One region of the Parabacteroides sp. AF48-14 genome, then DNA from elsewhere that is predicted to be linked to it. Evidence: riboswitches for the same ligand, from Rfam matches in the RefSeq annotation. Region 1 holds a riboswitch; the other holds the start of a gene.
The links. A riboswitch is a leader RNA that binds a small molecule or an ion and turns the genes downstream of it on or off. The one in region 1 is predicted to bind thiamine pyrophosphate.

Region 1 (18,945 bases):
AAGAATAATTTATATACTCCTGCTCTGCCTCACCGTCCTGACGGTAAAGGCCGGGCAGGACATGCCCGTCAGATTAGGAATCATCGGACTGACGCACTCGCATGTGGGAGGCGTTTTGAATGACAAAAACAAACCTTATGTCATAGCCGGTATTGTCGAACCGAACAAACAGTTGGCGGAACGCATGTCCAAACGGTTCGGTTTCAGCATGGATATCGTATATTCCACGATGCAGGAACTTTACGACAAACAACATCCCGAGGCTGTAGCCTGCTTCAACGCGACTTATTATCACCAGGATGTGGTTCGGTTCTTCGCTCCTAAAAAAGTGCACATCATGGTTGAAAAGCCATTGGCAACAAGCAGTGAACAGGCCCGCGAGATGGCCGATCTTGCCGCCCGGAACCAGATACATCTACTGACCAATTACGAAACTACCTGGTATGGCTCCCATGAGGAAGCCGCACAACTTATACGAAACGGAGAAATCGGAGAAATACGTAAAGCTATTTTCCGGGACGGACATACCGGTCCGGTAGAACGCAACACACATCCGGAAATGATCCCCTGGATTAAAGACCCGGTCTTAAACGGTGGAGGCGCCGTGATGGATTTCGGTTGCTACGGCGCTAACCTGATGACTTGGCTGATGGGAAACCAGAAACCGGTATCAGTCGTATCCGCCTTCCAGACCATCAAGCCGGATCAATACGAAGAAGTGGAAGACCAGGCCACTGTTATCCTGACCTATCCGAAAGCCCAATGCATCATCGAAGCCTCCTGGAACTGGCCGATCAATATGAAGACTTCCGAGATATACGGGAAAAGCGGTTATATCCAGATACCGGACAAGGAAACGCTGCTGATTCGGACAGGCGAGAAGTCACCGGTCCGACAACTCAATCCGGCTGCCCGTCCTGCCCCCTATGATAATCCTTACTCCTACTTCTGTGCAGTGGTAAAGGGGAAAGCGCAGGAGGATCCGCAATCCACATTAGAAAACAATCTGATCGTGATGGAAATTCTCGACGCAGCAAGAGAGTCGGCAAAAACAGGAAAGATTATCTATCTGAAATAAATATATATAGCATTTCCTTTAATATTTACTATATTTACATGCTAATCTATTAAGATAGAGGAAGTATGGAATATTCAGCAGACTTAAAGGCTTTCAATCAATTATTTGCAGATTATCAGGGGCGGTTTATCCGCTTCGCTAATATGTATGTGAGAGATATAGCCGTAGCGGAAGATTTCACTATAGAGGCTTTAATGCAATACTGGGAAAACCGCCAGTCTTTAAAAGCCAACTCCAACATCCCGGCCTACATACTCACTATCATTAAGCGCAAATGCCTCAATTACCTGCAACATATACAAGTCAGGGAAGATGTTGGCGAGCAATTGAAAAACCACGCCGAATGGGAACTAAACACACGCATCTCCACACTTGAAGCCTGTAACCCTGAAGAACTGTTTACGGCGGAAGCTCAGGAGATCGTCAATAAAACACTGGCAAGCCTGCCTAAACAGACTCGCCGTATCTTTATCATGAGCCGCTATGAAAACAAGTCGCATAAAGAAATTGCAGAAGCTCTTAATATGACAACCAAAGGAGTGGAATACCATATTGCTCAAGCGTTGAAGAAACTTCACGCCAACTTGAAAGACTACATTCCCCTGCTGGCTTTCCTGACTTATCTGAATTAGGTCAGGCAATCACTTCCACAATATTCCCATCCGGATCCATCACGGCACCCTCATAATAGCCGTCACCGGTTGTACGCGGTTCACCCGTGATTCGGAAACCGTCCGAGCGAAACCGTTCGATCATTGCATCGACCTTTTCTTTCGATCCGACAGAGAAGGCGAAATGGGCAAGACCAATAAAAACATCCGAACTTTCCCGGGTGATATCCGTACGCTGCATAATTTCAAGGGAGGAGGCGCCCTCGAATGTTACGAAATAAGAGGCAAAGCCTTTCTTCGGATTTACATACTTCTCATTGCTTTTCCCACTAAAGTACTTGACATAGAAGTCACGCGAGCGTTCCAGCTCGTTTGTCCAGATTGCGATATGTGTTAGCTGCATAGATTATATTTATTTACAAACCCGACAACCGGCACATTTGGCCAGTTCTCCCCGGAAACGTTTTTCTACCAATTTGTGCAAACGGTCCTTCAATGCATCCAAACGTACATGGTCGATTACATCCGATGTGAAAGCTACGCTCAACAGCATACGTGCCTCATCACGGGGAATGCCACGACTTTGCATATAGAACAGAGCATTTTCATCCAGCTGACCGGTTGTCATGCCATGTGAACATTTCACATCGTCGGCATAAATCTCCAACTGCGGCTTGCTGTACATACGGGCTTCACGGGTTGCACAGAGATTGCGGTTCGTCTGATAGGCTGCCGTTTTCTGCGCATCTTCCTTCACCAGGATACGTCCGCTGAAAGCGCCGACAGCATGGTCGTCCAGGACGTTTTTGAACAATTCGTTACTGGTACAATTGGGTACGGCATGTGTAATATGGCTATAGGTATCGACCTGCTGTTCTTTATCCAGGATGGACATGCCGCACAAGGTCGTCTCGGCCTGTTCACCGTTCAGTTCGATATAATAGTTGTTACGGGTAAGGCCGTTATTCAGCGTAATACCGTTTACCAACACGTTACTGCCGGCTTCCTGCTTCACATGCACAGAAGCGAAACGGGTGGTCGACTCGCTGCTTTCTTCCAGGTCGTAATAATCGAAGAAGGCTCCTTCGCCGGCAAAGATCTCGACAACCTGCGTTGCCAGGAATTTAACATCGTCGATGCTATGGTCGCACACCAGCAACTTGGCTTCCGAACGGGGTTCCATAATGACGAGGATACGGCGGTTGGCCATTGTGTCGACATCGCTACGGAAGATATTCACCAACTGGATCGGACGTTCCACCACAACTCCTTCCGGTACATAAACCACAAAGCCGTCTTGCGCCAGCATCGTATTCAGGGCGATGATAGCATCCCGTCCGCTTGAAGCGGCTTTTCCGTAGTAGCGGGAAGCGACTTCAGGATACTTCTCTATGAATGTCCGCATGCCTCCTGCATAAACGCCTTCAGGCAGATGTGCCTTTGGCAACATCTTGTCATAAAAAGTGTCGTTCACCACAAAATAGAGCGAAGTACTCAGGTTGGGAACGTCGCAACGGAACACGTCATACGGATTGACCGGGATTTCGACGCGGTTGATATTCACCCCGTAGTCCGGCGCGAAAGCCTGCGCCACATCGGTATATTTATAATCTTCACTCTTCACCGAAGGGAACCCTAATCGCTCAAAATCAGCCAAAGCCTCCGCACGCGGCAAGTTCATCACCGCCGCCGCATGCTTGCAAATCATCGACTCACACTGTGCAAAGAGATTGATATATTGTTGTTCTGCTTTCATACTATATATATTATCTGTAACAAAAGAACCAGGTACGCGGATAACGCGGATCGGGCGGATTATAGCGGATTATGACTTATATGATTTCTCTGTTTATATCTCTCATGCAAGCAGTTAGCAAAAACTTTTCGCCTAAACTCCGGACGTGCTCCGAAATTTAACAACAAGCCTACTTCCACACGAGTAGCCTTCAAATAATTCTGCAATTGCATTTCATGAGCCTCCGTTAGCATGCTCGAAGCTTTCAGTTCCAAGATTACTTCATCTTCAACCACCATATCCGCAACATATTTACCAACGACTTCTCCTTTATAATAAACCTCTATCACTTTTAAAGGCTCACATCTTAACCCCATGCTACAAAGCTCTTTGTAAAGGGCATTTTGATAAACACTTTCCAAAAAGCCAAAACCAAGTTCATTATACACTGCATAAAATGCCGATAATACCCGATCTGTTATATCTTTACAAAGTAGTTTCATAAAATACTTATCCGTTAAAATCCGCCCGATCCGCGTTATCCGCGAACCTGGTTCTTCATACCATCTTAATTCCTTACTCTCCTAATTCCGTCTTGATCCAGTCGTAGCCTTTTTCTTCGAGTTCGAGGGCCAGTTCGGGACCGGCGGTTTTAACGATACGGCCTTTATAAAGGACATGGACTACATCGGGCTTGATATAATCCAGCAAACGCTGATAGTGCGTGATAACAATAGCGGCGTTTTCCGGCGTACGCAACTGGTTCACACCGTTTGCCACAATACGAAGCGCATCGATATCCAATCCGCTATCCGTCTCATCCAGGATAGCTAACTTCGGTTCCAGCATCGCCATCTGGAATATCTCGTTACGCTTCTTCTCACCACCGGAGAAACCTTCATTCACACTACGGCTTGCCAGTTTATTGTCCAACTCGACAATCGCACGCTTTTCGCGCATCAGCTTCAGGAAATCGGTAGCCGAAACAGGTTCCAAACCTTTATATTTGCGGTGTTCGTTCAGGGCGGCACGCATAAAGTTGACCATGCTTACTCCCGGAATCTCCACCGGGTACTGGAAACTAAGGAAAATACCTTCACGGCTGCGATCTTCCGGTTCAAGCTCCAACAGGTTCTTCCCGTTAAAGGTCACTTCCCCTTCCGTTACTTCGAACGCCGGATTGCCGACCAGTACACTGCTCAAGGTGCTTTTCCCGGAACCGTTCGGCCCCATAATAGCGTGCACCTCACCCGCCTTGACAGAAAGGTTGATCCCTTTCAATATCTCTTTGCCATTGACATTGGCATGTAAGTTCTTTATTTCTAACATCGCTTTATTAATTGATAATTGACAATTGTCCATTGTTTTATCCCACGCTCCCTTCCAGAGAAATGGTCAGCAACTTCTGTGCCTCTACGGCAAACTCCATCGGAAGCTTGTTCATCACCTCGCGGGCATATCCGTTGACGATTAGGCCGACCGCTTCTTCCACCGAGATACCGCGCTGCTGGCAATAGAACAGCTGTTCCTCACTGATCTTGCTTGTCGTTGCCTCATGTTCCACCACAGCCGTTTCATTCTGAATATCGGCATACGGAAAAGTATGGGCGCCACAGGTTGAACTCAGCAACAAGCTGTCGCACTGGCTATGGTTGCGGGCACCTTCGGCACGGGGTGATACTTTCACCAGTCCACGATAGCTGTTCTGGCTATGTCCGGCGGAAATACCTTTCGATACGATCGTGCTGCGTGTATTCCGTCCGAGATGGATCATCTTCGTTCCGGTATCCGCCTGCTGGTAGTTATTGGTTACGGCTACGGAATAGAACTCGCCAACCGAATTATCGCCTGCCAGGATGCAACTCGGGTATTTCCAGGTAATGGCGGAACCGGTTTCTACCTGTGTCCAGGAAATCTTGCTTCCTTCGCCCTTGCACAATCCGCGCTTGGTTACGAAATTATAGATACCGCCCTTTCCTTCTTTATCGCCCGGATACCAGTTCTGGACAGTTGAATATTTCACCTCGGCATGTTCGTGCGCTACGATTTCGACAATAGCGGCATGGAGCTGGTTTTCGTCACGCATCGGGGCGGTACAACCTTCCAGATAGCTGACGTACGCCTCATCGTCTGCTACGATCAACGTGCGTTCGAACTGTCCGGTGTTTGCCGCATTGATACGGAAATAAGTACTCAATTCCATCGGGCAACGTACCCCTTTCGGGATATAGACAAACGAGCCATCGGAAAAGACAGCCGAGTTCAGTGCGGCAAAGAAATTATCACGATAGCCGACTACGCTTCCCAAGTATTTCTGTACCAGGTCAGGATGATGCTGGACAGCTTCGCTGAAGGAGCAGAAGATAATACCTTTCTCGGCCAGTGTCTCCTTAAACGTCGTCTTTACAGATACGCTATCCATTACGGCATCGACAGCCATTCCGCTAAGTTGTGCCCGTTCATGCAAAGGGATGCCCAGCTTATCGAAAGTCTTCATCAATTCCGGGTCAACCTCATCAAGGCTTTTCGGCCCTTCCTTCTTCTTCGGGGCAGCGTAATAGATAATATCCTGATAGTCGATAGCCGGAATATCGAGGTGAGGCCAAGTAGGCATCTCTAACGTCTGCCAATGACGGAAGGCTTTCAAGCGGAACTCGAGCAACCACTCCGGTTCATTCTTCTTGGCAGAAATAATACGAACGGTCTCCTCATCCAATCCACGATGAATCACCTCCGTATCGATATCGGTAACAAACCCGTATTTATAATCACCGGTCGTTACCTCATTCAATATATCGTTTGAATCTTCCATTATACATTATATATTATTAAACCAACTGCTTACTCTTCCTTAAAAAACAAATTTTGGAAGTAAATAGTTGGGATTATCTCTTTAACTGAATTATAAAAGCGGGATTCGACCTTTGTCTGGCGGGGAATCAAAACCGATCCCCTGTCTATCATCTCCATACCGTTTAGCAAAAGACTGATAAAAAGCATCATAAAACAAAGTCCGAAAACACCTCCTGCCAGATGGTTCAATACGCTAAGCGGCGTAGCCCCTACCACCCGGTGCAGAATCTCCCCTGCCAGCAACACGACGCCCACGATCAGCAGAAACCCCGCCACATAACTGAGCACCGTCACTCCCTGTTCGGGGAACCACCCCAACGCCAGAATATACCCTCTGAGCCAGAGCGCCGCTTTCGTACAGAAGAAAATTCCGACTAATAGGGCTATAAGCGAAACAACCTGTTTGATGACTCCATCAAACAGGCCTTTCACAAATCCTATTCCTGCCAGACATAGCAATGTAATGTCCAACCAGTTCATGTTTATAACGTCTTCTTGATTTCTGTTTCTTCGTACGCTTCGATGATATCGCCAACCTGAATATCATTGTAGTTTACAAGGTTCAAACCACAATCCAATCCGGCAACCACTTCTTTCACGTCATCTTTAAAACGCTTCAAAGATTCCAGTTCTCCCGCATGAACCACGATACCGTCGCGAATCACACGTACCTTATTAGAACGTTTGATCTTACCTTCACGTACCATACATCCGGCAATCGTACCCACTTTCGTGATCTTGAATACCTGAAGTACTTCCACATTGGCAGTGATCTCTTCTTTGATTTCCGGAGAAAGCATACCTTCCATTGCACTCTTCACTTCTTCGATTGCGTCGTAGATAATCGAGTACAGACGGATTTCGACGCCATCCTTTTCAGCCATTCGGCGTGCAGGCAATGCCGGACGCACCTGGAATCCAATGATGATAGCATCTGATGCGGCAGCCAGTACGACATCCGATTCGGAAATCTGGCCGACAGCCTTATGAATAACGTTCACCTGGATTTCTTCTGTCGACAGACGGATCAACGAGTCGGACAGAGCTTCAACGGAACCATCCACGTCACCCTTCACGATCACGTTCAATTCCTGGAAGTTACCCACTGCAATACGACGGCCGATATCATCCAATGTAAGCATCTTCTGCGTACGCAGGCCCAACTCACGCTGCAACTGCTCACGGCGGTTGGCGATCTCGCGGGCTTCCTGATCTGTTTCCAGTACGTTGAATGTATCACCGGCCTGTGGAGCACCGTTCAATCCCAGGATCAGAGCCGGTTCGGAAGGACCGGCCTTTTCGATACGCTGGTTACGTTCGTTGAACATAGCCTTTACACGACCGAAGTGTGTACCGGCCAGCACGATATCTCCCACTTTCAAAGTTCCGTTTTCAACCAATACGGTAGAAACATATCCGCGTCCCTTATCCAGGGAAGACTCGATAATAGAACCTACGGCACGCCTCTTCGGGTTTGCCTTCAAGTCGAGCAAATCCGCTTCCAACAATACTTTCTCCAACAGTTCCTCTACACCGATACCCTTCTTGGCTGATATTTCCTGGCTCTGGTATTTACCACCCCAGTCTTCCACCAGGTAGTTCATGTTAGCCAGTTCCTCCTTAATCTTTTCCGGATTGGCATGCGGTTTATCGATCTTGTTGATAGCAAAGACGATAGGAACACTGGCAGCCGAAGCATGATTGATCGCTTCAATCGTCTGCGGCATGACATTATCGTCGGCAGCCACAATGATAATCGCGATATCCGTTACTTTGGCACCACGGGCACGCATAGCGGTAAACGCCTCGTGGCCCGGAGTATCCAGGAATGTAATACGGCGTCCGCTCTGCAGCTTCACGTTGTAAGCACCGATGTGCTGTGTGATACCTCCGGCCTCACCGGCAATTACATTTGCATTACGGATGTTATCTAATAAAGAAGTTTTACCATGGTCGACGTGTCCCATCACGGTTACGATAGGCGGACGCGCAACCCAGTCTTCTTCATTATCGTCTTCTTCATCGGCCTTAATGGCTTCCACCACTTCGGCACTTACATATTCTGTCTTGAAGCCGAATTCTTCAGCTACAATATTAATAGTCTCCGCATCCAGTCGCTGGTTGATGGAAACCATGATACCGATACTCATACAAGTAGCGATAACCTGGGTTACAGGAACGTCCATCATGTTGGCAAGGTCATTGGCTGTAACGAATTCCGTCAGCTTCAGGATCTTGCTTTCCATTTCCTCCTGTTCCATCAATTCGTGCTCACGTTTCTGCACGGCATCACGTTTGTCACGACGGTACTTGGCACCTTTGTTATTCTTGTTTCCTTTGTTGGTCAGGCGAGCCAGTGTCTCTTTTACCTGCTTCTGTACATCTTCCTCACTGATCTCCGCCTTCACCGGCTTGCGCAAGCGGGGTTTACGATCGTCATTCGAATGATTCGGACGTGTCGGACGCGCGTTCGTTCCCGGTGTATTGTTAACATCTACCCGGTCTTTCTTAATACGGTTACGCTTTTTCTTTGCATCCTGATTACCTTCGCCCGGTTTGACAGGAGCACCGGGTCTTGCTGTTGCATCTTTCGGTCCCTTGTTGAAAGGACCGTTACCCGACTGTCCCGGTTTATTACCGGCAAACCTCTCACGTTTGTCATCACGTTCCTTCTTCCGCTCTTCTTTAGTCTTCTTCTTAGGGCGGGTAGACTGATTTAATGCATTCAGGTCAATCTTCCCTGTCACCTTGATTTTAGACTCGAACTTCGGAGTATTCAACCGGAATAACTCATCGTCAGACCCGCCATCGGCAGAAGCCGCCGGCTCTTCAGTATTTACGGTCGTTGACTCTATGGTTGCTGTTTTCGGCTCCTCTACAGGCTCCGGTTTAACCACTTCTGCTGGTTCCTTTTCCACTACTATAACTTTTTCTTCTTTTTTCTCCTCTGGCTGCTGTGTTACTTCCGGAACTTTCACCTCAGGCACTTTTACTTCCGGGGTTTTCACCTCCGGAGCCGGAGCTTCAGCAGTTTTTGCAGCAGGAGCCTCCACTGGCACCTCTACTTTCTTTTCCACAGGAGCAGAAACCGGTTCAGGTCGTTCTTCCTGTGTTCTTTTATGCGGTCTGTCCAGATCGATCCGGCCCTTTGTAACAATTTTGGGCTTGAATTCTTCCGGTATCACAGTCTTTATTTCCGAATTCCTTTCTTCTTTCACAGAAGCAATTTCCTTATGAGGGCGTTCGGGCACAACCCGCTCACGCTCACGCCCTCCGTCCGGTAAATCTTTACCAAACTCTTTTACGAGCAAAGCATACTGTTCATCACCGATTCGCGTGTTGGGATTGTTATCCTCAACCTCGAACCCTTTCTTGCGTAAGAAGTCAACAACTGTGTTGATTCCTACATTTAATTTCCTTTGTACTTGTATTAATTTTATGGGCATATCAAACTTTGTCGTAATACTTATTCCTGAGTTTCATCCTCTTCTTTTTCTTCTCTCTCTTCAACCTCTTCTTCAAATTCGGCAGATAAGATAGCAAGTACCTCGTCAACAGTCTGTTCTTCGAGGTCGGCACGTTCAATTATCTCGTCGCGGCTCATCGCTAACACGCTCTTCGCAGTATAGCATCCTGTATTTTTCAGCGCTTCGATAACCCAAGCATCGATTTCATCCGAGAATTCATCCAGATAGATATCTTCTTCATCTGCACCTTCCACATCGCGGAATACGTCAATTGCATATTCGGTCAACATACAGGCCAGTTTGATATTCAAACCACCCTTACCGATAGCCAATGAAACTTCTTCAGGACGAAGATAAACCTCTGCCTTATGTTCTTCTTCGTTCACTCGTATAGAGGAAATTTTAGCCGGGCTTAATGCACGCTGGATAAACAGCGATACATTGGATGTATAATTAATTACATCGATATTCTCGTTTCTCAGCTCGCGAACGATACCGTGAATACGGGAACCCTTCATTCCGACGCAGGCGCCAACCGGATCGATACGGTCGTCGTACGACTCTACGGCTACTTTTGCTCTCTCTCCCGGAATACGGGCTATTGCCTTGATAGTGATCAGACCATCATTGATTTCAGGCACTTCGAGTTCAAACAAACGCTGCAGGAATAATTTGTCTGTACGGGAAAGAATAATCTTCGGATTGTTGTTGTAGTTATCCACCCGTTGTACGATTGCACGTACTGTCTCACCTTTGCGGTAAAAGTCTGTCGGGATCTGTTCTGTTTTCGGGAGCAGCAACTCATTACCCTCGTCATCAAGCAACAGGATTTCTTTCTTCCATACCTGATAAACATCGGCAGCAATGATGTTACCGATTTTATCTTTATATTTAGCAAATAAGCTGTCTTTCTGTAATTCAAGTATTTTTGAAGCTAACGTCTGACGCAGGTTCAGGATGGCACGACGTCCGAAGTCTGCAAAATGCACTTCGTCGGTTACTTCTTCGCCGACTTCGCAATCAGCGTCGATCTTACGGGCCTCAGTCAATGTCAGCTGAAGGTTAGAGTCTTCCAGTTCGTCATCTGCAACAACCGTACGGTTTCTCCAGATTTCAAAGTCTCCTTTCTCAGGATTGATAATTACGTCGTAATTTTCATCCGTACCGAACATTTTAGCGATCACGTTGCGGAATGAGTCTTCCAACACGCTGATCATCGTATCCTTATCTATATTCTTCAACTCCTTGAACTCAGCAAGTGTGTCAATCATACTGATTGTTTCCTCTTTCTTGGCCATAATCTTTTACTTGAATCTTATTAAGTATTTTGTATATTTTATTTCATCGAATGTATATGACTGGTCTTCCTGTACAGTCACCTTACGCTTGGCACCTTCGGGTTTTACCTGTTTTTCAACAGTTACGACTACCCCGTTTTCATCGGCCGATTTCAATACACCTGCCAACTTCGTACCGTTTTTAAGCAGCATTTCCACTTCATTGCCTATATTTTTCACATACTGGCGAAGCACTTTAAACGGAGATGTTATACCGGCGGAACCCACTTCAAGCTCGAAGTCTTCCGCATCCCGGTCCAAGTGACCTTCCACATAACGGCTCAACTCCACACAGTCGTCGATGCAAACACCCTCATCATTATCTATCTCTATGATAATCAGGTTACCCGGTTTAATTACTACGTCTACCAAATAATTGTCGGAAGAAGCTAATTTCTCTTCAACCAACTGACTTATTACGTCCTTTTCAATCATACACATACAGTTAAGAACAAAAGAAGGGGACTGCCCGCCCCCTCCTCATCTTCGCTTAATCGCCCGCAAATATACAAATAATCAATGAGTTTTCAAACAAATATTATTATTTCTTTCATATCCGTATCAGATATTGTAAGATTCCCTCTTTTTACGTTTCTTTGTACCCGAATTCAAAAGGGGTGCTTATGGTTCAATACCATAGGCTGAGAACATACCCATATTACCTGTACGGATAATGCCGGCGTAGGGAATTGAAAAACCAAGCCTTCCGGGCTTGCATGGTATATTTCTTCCGACACTCCTTTTCACCGTTCGTTTATTTTATTTAGGTTATCAAAAAAACAAAGGATGAAAAGTGTATTTATTTTAGCCTCATCATGGGCTGTACTGACTGCGCAGGGAATAACTGTCGAACCTGCCGATTCACTGAAAATTTCCAAAGACGTATCACTGGATGAAGTTGTTGTAACAGCAACCAAAGTTGCCAAAGGAACGCCTGTCGCCTACAGCGAGTTAACACAAGACGAACTGAAACGACGGAACGACGGACAAGGTATCCCCTACCTGATCCTACAATCACCGTCTGTTATCATGACTTCGGATGCCGGAACGGGTATCGGTTACTCCGGTTTCCGCATTCGCGGAACAGATGCCAACCGTATCAATATCACTGTCAACGGAGTACCCGTGAACGACTCGGAGTCGCATACCGTCTTCTGGGTGAATATGCCCGATTTCGCCTCTTCGGTTGACAATATCCAGATACAGCGCGGCGCCGGGACTTCTACCAATGGGGCTGCCGCATTCGGTGCAACTGTCTCTATGCAGACACAAAAATCGGAACTGAAGCCCTACGCCGAATATTCGGTATCAGCCGGCTCGTTCGGAACTGTCAAGAATACAGTCAAGTTCGGTACCGGACTTCTCAATGACCATTTTGTTTTCGACGCCCGTTATTCCAATATCCAAAGCGACGGCTACATAGATCGGGCCGATGCCAATATGCATTCCTACTTCGCATCGGCCGCCTATTACGGAGACAACACGCTGATTCGTTTCCAGACATTCGGCAGTATCGAAAAAACCTATCAGGCATGGACCGGTGTTCCGTCCTATATGCTGGATTCCAACCGCACATACAATCCTTGCGGTGAATATAAAGAAGACGGAGTAACCAAATACTACAAAAACCAGACGGACAACTATCGGCAGCAAAACTACCATCTGACCGCCAGCCAGCGCTTAAGCGATCTCTGGAACATGAACCTGACTCTCCATTACACACACGGAGCAGGTTACTATGAAGATTATAAAGGCGGCGCCAAGTTTAAAAGCTACAAACTGAATCCTTATATCAACAGCCAAGGCGATACGATCACCAAGACGGATCTCGTTCGCCGCAAATGGCTGGAAAATGATTTCTATGGCGCCATCTACAGTGCCAATTTCCGGGGCGAACGCCTGCAATTCTCAGTAGGAGCCGCTGTCAACCGTTATGACGGCAACCATTTCGGCCGCGTCATGTGGGCAAAACAATCGAACAGCCTTCCCGAACCTGATTATGAATACTACCGCAATACCGGCAATAAGCTGGACTATAATATGTACACAAAGGCCAACTACCAATTCCATCCTCACCTGAACGGCTACCTGGATATGCAATACCGAGGCATCCACTATACAATCAAAGGAAGTGACGATAAAGCCGGTGACAACGTAAATATCAATAAATACTGGAACTTCTTCAACCCCAAAGCGGGTATTAATTTCCAAAAAGACGGGCACAATGCTTTCGTCTCATTCTCCGTAGCCAACCGCGAACCCAACCGGGACAACTTCACAGAGGCCGGCCCGGACGAACGTCCGCAACATGAAACCTTATACGACTACGAAGCAGGCTATGGTTTCGGAAATTCCCGTTTTCACGTCGGTGCAAACCTTTATTTCATGGACTATAGCAACCAATTAATCCTGACCGGTAAGATCAGTGAAATCGGTGAAGCCCTTACCTCCAATATCAAAGACAGCTACCGCATGGGGATCGAGTTGACCGGAGGCGTGGAAATCGCCCGTTGGCTGGATTGGAGCGGGAACCTGACATTGAGCCGGAACAAAATCAAGAATTTCACAGAAAGCATCGAAGTGTACGAAACCCTCCCTAACGGCGATTGGGGCTATCAGCGTGAGGATCACAATAAGCTGGGAACGACCAATATCGCTTTTTCACCGGATATCATCGCCAACAGCATGTTCAACTTCAATTGGAAACAACTCAGTGCAAGCTTTAACTCCCAGTTTGTCGGACGCCAATATATCGACAATACTTCCAGCAAAGACCGCTCCATCAATCCTTACTTTGTAAGCAATCTGCGTGTCGGCTATGTCTTCAAGCCGAAGTTTATGAAAGAAATCGCTCTTGATGTCACAATAAACAATATATTTAACGAGCAATACGAGACGAATGCCTGGGTTTACTCAGCAATGGTCGACGGTGAGCGTTACAAAGAAGACGGCTATTTCACCCAGGCGGGGATAAATGCCATGGGCCGGGTAACATTCAAGTTTTAAACAATGGAACAACTATTGGAATATTTCGGAGTATTGACGGGGTTGCTTTATCTGCTTTTAGAGATCAGGCAGCATCGTGCCATGTGGGTAGTCGGCTTCCTGACTTCCCTGGTCTATGTGTTCGTCTTTTTCTTTTCAAAAATATATGCCGACATGGGGTTGAACATCTATTATGTCGCAATCAGCATATATGGCTTCTGGCAATGGACCCGTAAAAAAGCTATAAACGAAGGAAAAACAGATCAGAACACCCCGGCAAATGAAGCAATCCTCTATCGCAACATGACGTTCCCACTTTTTACGGGAATAATCCTCGCAATCCTTGCAATTTATGCCTTAATCTATTATATCCTGCATAATTTCACCGATTCGCCTATCCCTGCCGGTGATGCGTTTACCACTGCCGTCGGGATCGTCGCCACCTGGATGCTGGCCCGCCGGATCATCGAGCATTGGATATTCTGGATCATCGTCAACTGCGTATCCGTCTATCTTTATTACCTGCGTGGACTATACCCCACCATGTTTCTATATATTTGCTATGCCATACTGGCCGCAGTCGGATTATACACCTGGAAAAAGAAAGGAATAAAAACAAATGATAGCACCTTATAATTGCGTCGTCGTCGCAAACGGCACTTTTCCACAAACCGCTTTGCCGCTCCGCCTGCTGCGCGAAGCCTCTGTCGTCATAGCCTGCGACGGAGCCGTACAAGCTTTGCATGATGCTGGCATCACCCCGACAGCCATTGTCGGTGATCTGGACAGCATTCAACCCCGCTTCCGGGAACTGTATGCCGGCCGTATCCACATCGTAGAAGACCAGGAAATAAACGACCTGACAAAATCCGTCCGTTTTGCCCGCCAATCCGGAGAAAAAGAGGTCCTGATATTGGGAGCCACCGGGTTACGCGAAGACCATACACTGGGCAACATTTCCCTGTTGGCTGATTATGCCTCCCTGTTCGACCGTGTGGAAATGCTTTCGGACTATGGCATCTTCACCCCCATCCGGCAAACAACAACGCTGGACAGCCACCCCGGGCAGCAAGTATCCCTTTTCTCCCTCTCCCCCTGCGGCAGGATAACGACATCCGGTCTCCGCTGGCCGATAAACGACCGCCAGCTGACAGCTTGGTGGCAAGGGACTCTCAACGAAGCGACAGGAGACAGCTTCACCATCACCCTTTCGCCCGGCAGCCCGGTCTTAGTCTACCGCACCCTGTAAACGAATAGTTCATTTCTAAGAAAAAGTGAGCTATCCCGTTCTCGCGCTTGACGCGGGATCGCATTAAAACCGACCGTATAAACAACTGATTGACAAGGACTGTTCTACTGCGGCCCCGAGTCAAGCGCGGGGACAGGGCAGTTTTGACACATCCCTAAGCTCAAAAACCGTTCGTTGAAACGAAACGGCAAAAGAGAGCCTGCGGCGGAGGACTTATTGTATAAAACGCGTTTTTCAGAGTAAAAAAACATCCGAAACCGAACAAATGCTAATCTACTTTTCTGCTATCAAAAAGGGGCTTTTTCCTATGATCTGGCACCTTATCGCCATGAAGAGGGACTTTATCGCTCTGATCCGGAACTTTGTTGCTCTGAAGGTTGACTTCATATAGCGCGAAGTCAACCTTCAGAGCGATGAAGCGTTACTTCAAGGGAATTTTCTGCGCACCTCACAGCAATAAGCCTCCAAAATTTCCTTGGGATATTTGGAACGCTGTCCGTCTTTGTTCGCAAATAATCGATTCTCCGGGAGTTAAGGTTTATCACATTGTCGGCGTTTTCATCTTTCGATAATCAAATTGTACACTTTTCGCAATGGACTCGGCACCACATTTTCTCTGCAGTCAGCCGAGCCGGTTAAAATCATGAAAAGAGTCAATCCAAAATCGATCAAGATTTCGGATGAAATAGAAAAACAGTCGAAACAGGGGGTTAATGTATATTTTTCAATTTGCAGAAGATCCAAAACTAAGAAAAAGTGAGCTATCCCGTACAAAAAAAAGTCCCGAAGGGATCTAAGATCAGCCTTCGGGACAAAATACACCCTCAATTTTACAACTTAGTATTTATTCAAGCCTCACGGCTGTTTAATAAAGTTCTTGTTATACCTTTTATGCAGGTAATCTATTTAATTGAGAAGCTTTCCATTCAGGAAAACCATCAATATTGGCATATACATGGAACTGTAATTTATCATCTGCCACCTTTTTCAGCTCTGTTTTAGGAGCCAGTGGCAAACACATATCATCTACAGCGAACAATGCTTTTAGCAAAACTACATCGTACCCGTCGCGAATTACCTCTTTCTGTAGTACCACCGGCACATTTAACCTTGCCAGATAATAAGCAGAACGTTCATACGCGCACCATGCATTACCTTCGAGATATAAGTAGACACCATCCTGGTTGTCTATCTCATTCATCAAAACTTTTTCGACATCTGCTACACGTTCCATAATCTTACTTATTAAGTCCTCAATCTTTTATACGCAATCTCTTTATATGCAATAATTATATCGCAAAGATACAGGCTTATAAGTCAACCGCTGCGATGTAAAAGTATCAATTATACTACTCAAAGCTATCAAAGAGCTGATTATCGGCTTCTTTCTTGCGCAATTCGTCCAAATTGGCAGCTGCACCCTTCACTCCGGCTGCTTTTGCCTGTTCGAGCAATCTGCCGGCTTCACTCAAGTTGCCTTCCATCAGGTTCAACACACCACGTGCATGGATCGCTTCCGGACTGTTACCCGCTTTTGCCAGGTAATTACGTGCAGCGCTCAAATCTTTCTTTGACAAAGCGATATTTGCGGCATTCAGATTGGCTACCGGATCGTCGCTATACATACGGACAGCGATCTCGAACACGTCATTATAATCCTTGCTACCGATTTCGTAACTGTTGGCAACCGCAAACATTTCACTCAAGCTTAACTGTTGCGGATGAGTCTTGATAATCTCGCGGCCTTCTTCAACCGTAAATTCACGTACCGTATAATCAACACGGTATTCGGAACGGCGCAAAGACGGGAAAATACCGGCCAATACATAACGATAAGCAGCCCCGCCATTCAAAGCTCTCAATTCAGCTTCTTTCTTATCCGGGTCTTTATCGCTATTGATAATAGCCAAAACGGCATCACGGTCAGGCACCTGATTATCGGCTTCCACTTTAGCCTTGAAACCTTCCCAATCCTCGGGTACAGTTTCCAGTTTAAAGAAGCTCGATTTGAAATCATGTTTCTTTTCAATATAACCACGCAACGCTTTTACACGGTTTTCAGCCAGCACCGCATTGGATTTATAAGAACCTTCGGGTGAAGCATATCCTTTCAATACAATACCCGACAAGGTGATATTCTTATCATCCACTACAGTCTTGATCGTATTGTCGATCTTAGCCAGTTCGACCGCATTGTTACGGAAATCAGGCAAAATAGCATATCGTCCCACCTGAAAATCCAGATAAGCCGTACCCACTTCGGCACGATGTTTCACTGTTTCAGCTTCCGGAGAGATATAAGCCAGCGTCGGCATCACTTCATAGCGTTTGTCCGGACGTGTCATGACCTTATCGGCAATCAACAGCGGTTCGCCCTGCGCTTCCTTGCCGCAACCGCACATATTCGGTACCAGCACGAAACGGGCATCTTTCATCCATGATTCGAAAGGAATCGTCATCTTATAGTTAATCACGCTTTCGCTCTTTCCGGTCTGTACCACCAAAAAACGCGGTTCGTCCTGCAAGTTATTCAACGCAATCTCACGGTCATACACTTTCTGGCTGATCCGGCCGTTCAACAGGATGGATGGCAGACCTTCTTTCTGTGAAGCGGATTCCAGCACAGGAGTCAGCGTAAGATTCTCGCGCGACTTGATCTGGCTGCCGTCTACAGTAATAACAGCGTCGATCAGCAACTCTTTTCCTTGTTGTTTCAGTTCGTTACAAACTACTTTTACCGGGGCCTGAGCAAGGATAGCCGGCGAAATAACAGCCAACAAAGCGGCTGCCATATATAATTTTATTGTCTTCTTCATAGCTCCGATTATTTAATAAAGTAAATAATAGAAAGAGCAGCTTTCGTCACTCCGAAATAATCTTTATCTCCGGCAATTTTATCACCACAAACGGCACACGGATATTTGTCGTAGTCCAGATGCGCCCAACCAACACCGATCACAGCTTCCATACTCCAACGGTTACTCAACAACCACTGGTAACCATAAGACAGACCGGCACCGTAGAGATTACCTTGATAACGATTTTTCTCCATATTATCACTCAGGAATTTCATTCCGCCGACATTATAATCGGCATAATGAGCATGAACTCCAAAGAAATGACCGTTAAACTTCTCGCACAACCAATAGCGGGCTTCAGGTTGGATCATCCAGTGTTTCCAACGTGTGTCGTCACCGAACTTCCATCCGTTATAGTTTCCGGACAAGTCCAGTGTCCACTTCTTGCTCAATCCCATCTCAACCCCGAGGTTGATCGTTGCAGTAGCGTCGTACAGCAAGTTTGACTTCACCGCAAACTTCTGCCCATAGACATTAGTCATGCCAGCCAGAAGCAAAAAGAGGAAAAGTACTTTTTTCATACACTTCATTTTTTAATTATCTTTTGTTTTTCTATCCTATTATTAAACAACAATGGTGATAAAACTGTTTATTCCGATACAAAAATATAATAAGTCTTTACCACTCGCAATAGGTACACCTTTCAAGTTTCGCGGGCAAAGCTACCAAGAATTATCCAGATGATATAAATACCGATGAAAAAAGTAAGAAGAGAGAGAAATACCGATTCTTTAAAATCACAGCCGGAATGAGAGGTTTAAGGCTGAAATAT
Region 2 (4,130 bases), on a different contig from region 1:
AACACCCTTCGTCTGGATACCCGGATTATCACGATAGTTCAGACGCCAGACATAATCCAGACGAAGGAACTTTAAGATGTTTTCCACACCGACACTGGCTTCCATATAAGGCGCTTTTCCCAATGTATAAGTATCGTCGGGGAAGAGATATAAGCCGTCTCCACCATTCATCGGATTATTCTTTTCAGTCAGATGTCCCCACAAGCCGCGGAAACAGAAGACTTCCCTCCACTTCAGTTTCTTTATCATCGGTATACGGTTCAGCAGGTTACCGTTCATGTAATACGTCAAATCCCAAGATGCATATTCATCGTTGATGAACTCCATCGCGTTCATATTCGTATATGACTCCGGCTGGATCGTATAAGAAAGGTTGGCATTCGGCAAGATCAACAATGGATAAGGTACTTTGTTCCAGACTTTTCCCGCTTTGGTTATAATATCGATATAACCGAAAGCCGAGAACCAGAAACGTTTCTGAATGCCGATATCCGTACGCTGGTAATCGTACGACGACCCCAACAGGTTTTTCTTCGCCATCACATGGCTGAAATTGAAGATCAGCGCATCGAAAGTAATCGGGTAACGAAGGTTACGCGTCTGATAGAACTTCTCATCCTTTGCATAACGGAATTTCAGTTCCAACTCCGTCATGTCATAACTCTTAGTAGGCGTAATGATCCCATCCGGACCAATACGGTCGAATACAGCATACTCGGTAGCATATTCACGGCGGTTACGGACAACGGCCCCATAAGCCAAACCATTATAATGCTCATGATAGTAAGTCAACTCGGCCTGCCGCAAATAAGTGGCACGCGTATCTTTCTGACGTTTCCACGCCAGGAACATATTATCTTTGCTGGCATACATATATTGCTGTCCCAACTGGTTGATGTCGTACATGTATTCCAGACGGATCGAGTTCAACGGGAACTCCTTACGATATTCCTTACGGTCGTTGAACGAATATTCGACAAGAGCGTCATATTTCAGCTTTTCATCTTTTGTCCCATACGCCATATAGCCGTCAAAGAACAAGTTTTTACTGAATGCCGTCGTCGTTGTTCCTCCCACACGGAAGCGGGCTCCTTCGATCGCATTACCACTGATCGCCGTATTCATCGGACCAAACTCGAACTTACTTTTCAACGGGTCCTTATTCGTCGGGATATAACCGGAAACGAGGATCGATACGATCTGTTCCGTTATGTAAAAGATCGGAACGGAGCGGAATTTCGCCATCAACTTCTCGACGGAATTGGGATTCTTCTTAATCCCCTCTTCCGGACGGTTGCTTATCCAGAATTCATCCGTCTGCCGATAAGCGTCTTTCAGCGTAATAACAGGCGCACTCTCCTTAAACACCTGGGCCTGTTCGACATCCGGCTCCTTAAACGACTGGTTGCTGTAAACATTCAGGCGCCGCGCATACATGCCTTTGGACTTTTCGCTTAACTTGAAATTGACATTGATATCGTCTTTCGTAATGATACGGGTACTGTCCGGCGTACGTTCGAACGTCTGTTCGATTGTCATTCCGGATACGAAGTTCAAGTTGATATCTTTGGGAACGTTAAGGATCGCTTTCTGCACAAAGAATGTGGAGTCGAGCGTGACAAACAGATGCCCGGTAAAACCGAATGTCTCCGAATTGAAGGGGACAAACCCCAGATCCACGCAGTTCCGCCCGTTCACCTCCAGCGTGTCGAGCAGATAATATTTGTAATAGTTCGGTCCGATTGTAGAAAGCGGGCTTACAAACCGTTGCAGAAACAAAGGAATATCGTTTTTAAAGATATCGACTTCCCGGAAAACCTCGTTCAGGAACTGCTGGATACCGTCGCGGGAGAATATTTCATCCACACCGGATGCTTTGCTGCCTTTGACAACCCGTTTTTCCGACTTCGGCTCTTTGCGATAATAAACCGTTTCGACCTTTTCCCTTTCCGAAACCGGCAGAATAGTCGTGCCAACATCGAGTGTATCGACAAAATCAACCAGGAAATCAAACTTGCCCGGCTTTCCGTCTTTTTTGGGTTTAGGATGGAAATCGTTCATCGCAAAGACCATCTTCTCATACTGATCGTATTGAAAATAGTCATGATTACGAGGGTCATTGCTTTCACGTGAAGCAATCACCTGTTTTACAAAGGTCACAGCCGGATTCTCCTTTTTGCTGTATTTCTCCTTTTTCGGCTTGACAACGACCTCATTCAACGCGATTCCGTTCGGCGCTAATTGTATTTTCAGATTATTGGTCCTGCCCGGAGTGACTCCCACTTCTTTTGTATCATATCCCAGATAAGAAACAACCAAGGTTCGGTTGGCATTCGGAGTAGAGAATGTGAAATTCCCGTCCCCGTCAGTTGCCGTTCCTATCGTCGTTCCTTTGAATATAAGAGATACATAAGGTAATCCTTCCCCAGTAATCGAGTCGGTCACTATTCCTTTTATTATCGTATTCTGTCCATTTGCTATCCATACCACAAATAAGGATGCCAGCAAAAAAACAATCTTTTTCCCCATCACAATTTTCTATCCTTAGATTTCTACTTTATCCCTAATTAAACGCTGCAAAAGTATAACAGTTTATTTTTACAGAGTGTTCCAAAACGTGCACATAATCTTCCAATTGAAAAAAATTCTTTCTACCTTTGCCTGTTGAAAGGGGTGCCATACTGTAAACGGGCTGAGATTATACCTGTGAACCTGATGCGGGTAATGCCGCCGTAGGAAAAAACAGACAAGGCTTTTCCCTCCTTTTTATATATAAATGAAAACAAACACAATGTTTCGCTATCCGGTAGCACTTACAATTGCCGGTTCAGACAGCGGCGGCGGTGCAGGAATACAGGCGGACCTGAAGACATTTTCAGCATTAGGCGTATTCGGAGCTTCTGTAATAACATCCATTACCGCCCAGAATACAACGGGTGTAAGGGGGATACAGGCTGTTTCGCCGGAAATAGTGGAAGGACAGATAAATGCCGTATTCGAGGATATAACGGTCGATGCCGTAAAAATCGGGATGTTGCATAACCGGGAAGCTGCCGGGATTGTAGCCTGTGCGATCGACCGTTTTTCGCTTTCAAAAGTAATTCTCGACCCTGTCATGATTTCGACAAGCGGCAGCAAGCTGATGGAAGACGAGACGATCGAAGTCATTGTAAACGAATTGTTCCCTAAGGTCATGTTAGTAACTCCGAATATAGACGAAGCTGCTTTCCTGTCAGGCATGCCGATACGGAATGAAGAAGAGATGGAAAAAGCCGCTCAAGAGCTTTTAGCCCGGGGATGCCGTGCCGTCCTGATGAAAGGCGGCCACCTGGAAGGAAGCGAAAGGGCCGATATCCTGTTCACGAAGGATGCGGCCCCTCTCCGACTGGTTGTCCCGGCTGTTCAGACACAAAACACGCATGGCACAGGATGCACACTGTCTTCCGCAATTGCCGCTTATATGGCTTTGGGTAAAGAATTGCCGGATGCCGTAAGGTTGGCAAAAGAATATGTAACAGCCGCCCTTGAGGCCGGTGCCGACGTGCAGACCGGACACGGGCATGGGCCTATGAACCATCTGTTCGCTCCCGTTCCGTTGATAAAAATAAAAGCATGAAAAAGCTGATTGTAATCACGACACCGGGCTTCTTTCCGGGAGAAAACATCATTCTCACCCGGCTTTTTGAAGAAGGAATGCAATCTCTCCACTTGCGTAAGCCGGAAGGAAAGATTGACGAACTGCGCCGGCTGCTGGATAAAATACCGGCCGTCCACTATCCGAAAATCGTGCTCCACGACTGCTTTTCGCTGGCAACAGATTACGGCTTGGGAGGCGTGCACCTGAACCGGCGCAACAGCCTGGCGCCATCCGGCTTCAAGGGGACGGTCAGCCGTTCCTGCCATTCCATCGAGGAAATCCGACACTACCAGTCGCTCGACTATCTGTTCCTGAGCCCTATCTTCCGGAGCATCTCGAAAGAAGGATACGGAAGCGGTTTTGCAATGGAAACCTTACAACAGGCCTCCGATGCCGGAATCATTAACGAAAAGGTTTTTGCCCTTGGCGGCATAGACCTTGCCACTCTCCCGTTGCTCCGCCCTTTCCGTTTCGGAGGAGCGGCCGTGTTGGG

Region 2: it holds a riboswitch for thiamine pyrophosphate, as region 1 does, so the genes downstream of both, thiD (bifunctional hydroxymethylpyrimidine kinase/phosphomethylpyrimidine kinase) here and DW083_RS04720 (TonB-dependent receptor) in region 1, are expected to answer to the same signal.

What each region holds. Positions count from the first base shown of each region.
Region 1 covers NZ_QUDI01000007.1:27,885-46,829, reverse strand. The annotation lists gene DW083_RS04775 (Gfo/Idh/MocA family protein) at 1-1,078, shown strand, start outside; gene DW083_RS04770 (RNA polymerase sigma-70 factor) at 1,144-1,710, shown strand; gene DW083_RS04765 (VOC family protein) at 1,712-2,092, opposite strand; gene sufD (Fe-S cluster assembly protein SufD) at 2,102-3,445, opposite strand; gene DW083_RS04755 (GxxExxY protein) at 3,505-3,927, opposite strand; gene sufC (Fe-S cluster assembly ATPase SufC) at 4,001-4,753, opposite strand; gene sufB (Fe-S cluster assembly protein SufB) at 4,791-6,236, opposite strand; gene DW083_RS04740 (CvpA family protein) at 6,266-6,757, opposite strand; gene infB (translation initiation factor IF-2) at 6,760-9,723, opposite strand; gene nusA (transcription termination factor NusA) at 9,744-11,042, opposite strand; gene rimP (ribosome assembly cofactor RimP) at 11,049-11,516, opposite strand; TPP riboswitch at 11,685-11,786, shown strand; gene DW083_RS04720 (TonB-dependent receptor) at 11,868-14,087, shown strand; gene pnuC (nicotinamide riboside transporter PnuC) at 14,091-14,702, shown strand; gene DW083_RS04710 (thiamine diphosphokinase) at 14,686-15,315, shown strand; gene DW083_RS04705 (hypothetical protein) at 16,205-16,549, opposite strand; gene DW083_RS04700 (DUF3868 domain-containing protein) at 16,665-18,131, opposite strand; gene DW083_RS04695 (DUF3575 domain-containing protein) at 18,140-18,694, opposite strand.
Region 2 covers NZ_QUDI01000046.1:2,668-6,797, reverse strand. The annotation lists gene DW083_RS18105 (DUF5686 and carboxypeptidase-like regulatory domain-containing protein) at 1-2,529, opposite strand, end outside; TPP riboswitch at 2,660-2,756, shown strand; gene thiD (bifunctional hydroxymethylpyrimidine kinase/phosphomethylpyrimidine kinase) at 2,777-3,616, shown strand; gene DW083_RS18095 (thiamine phosphate synthase) at 3,613-4,130, shown strand, end outside.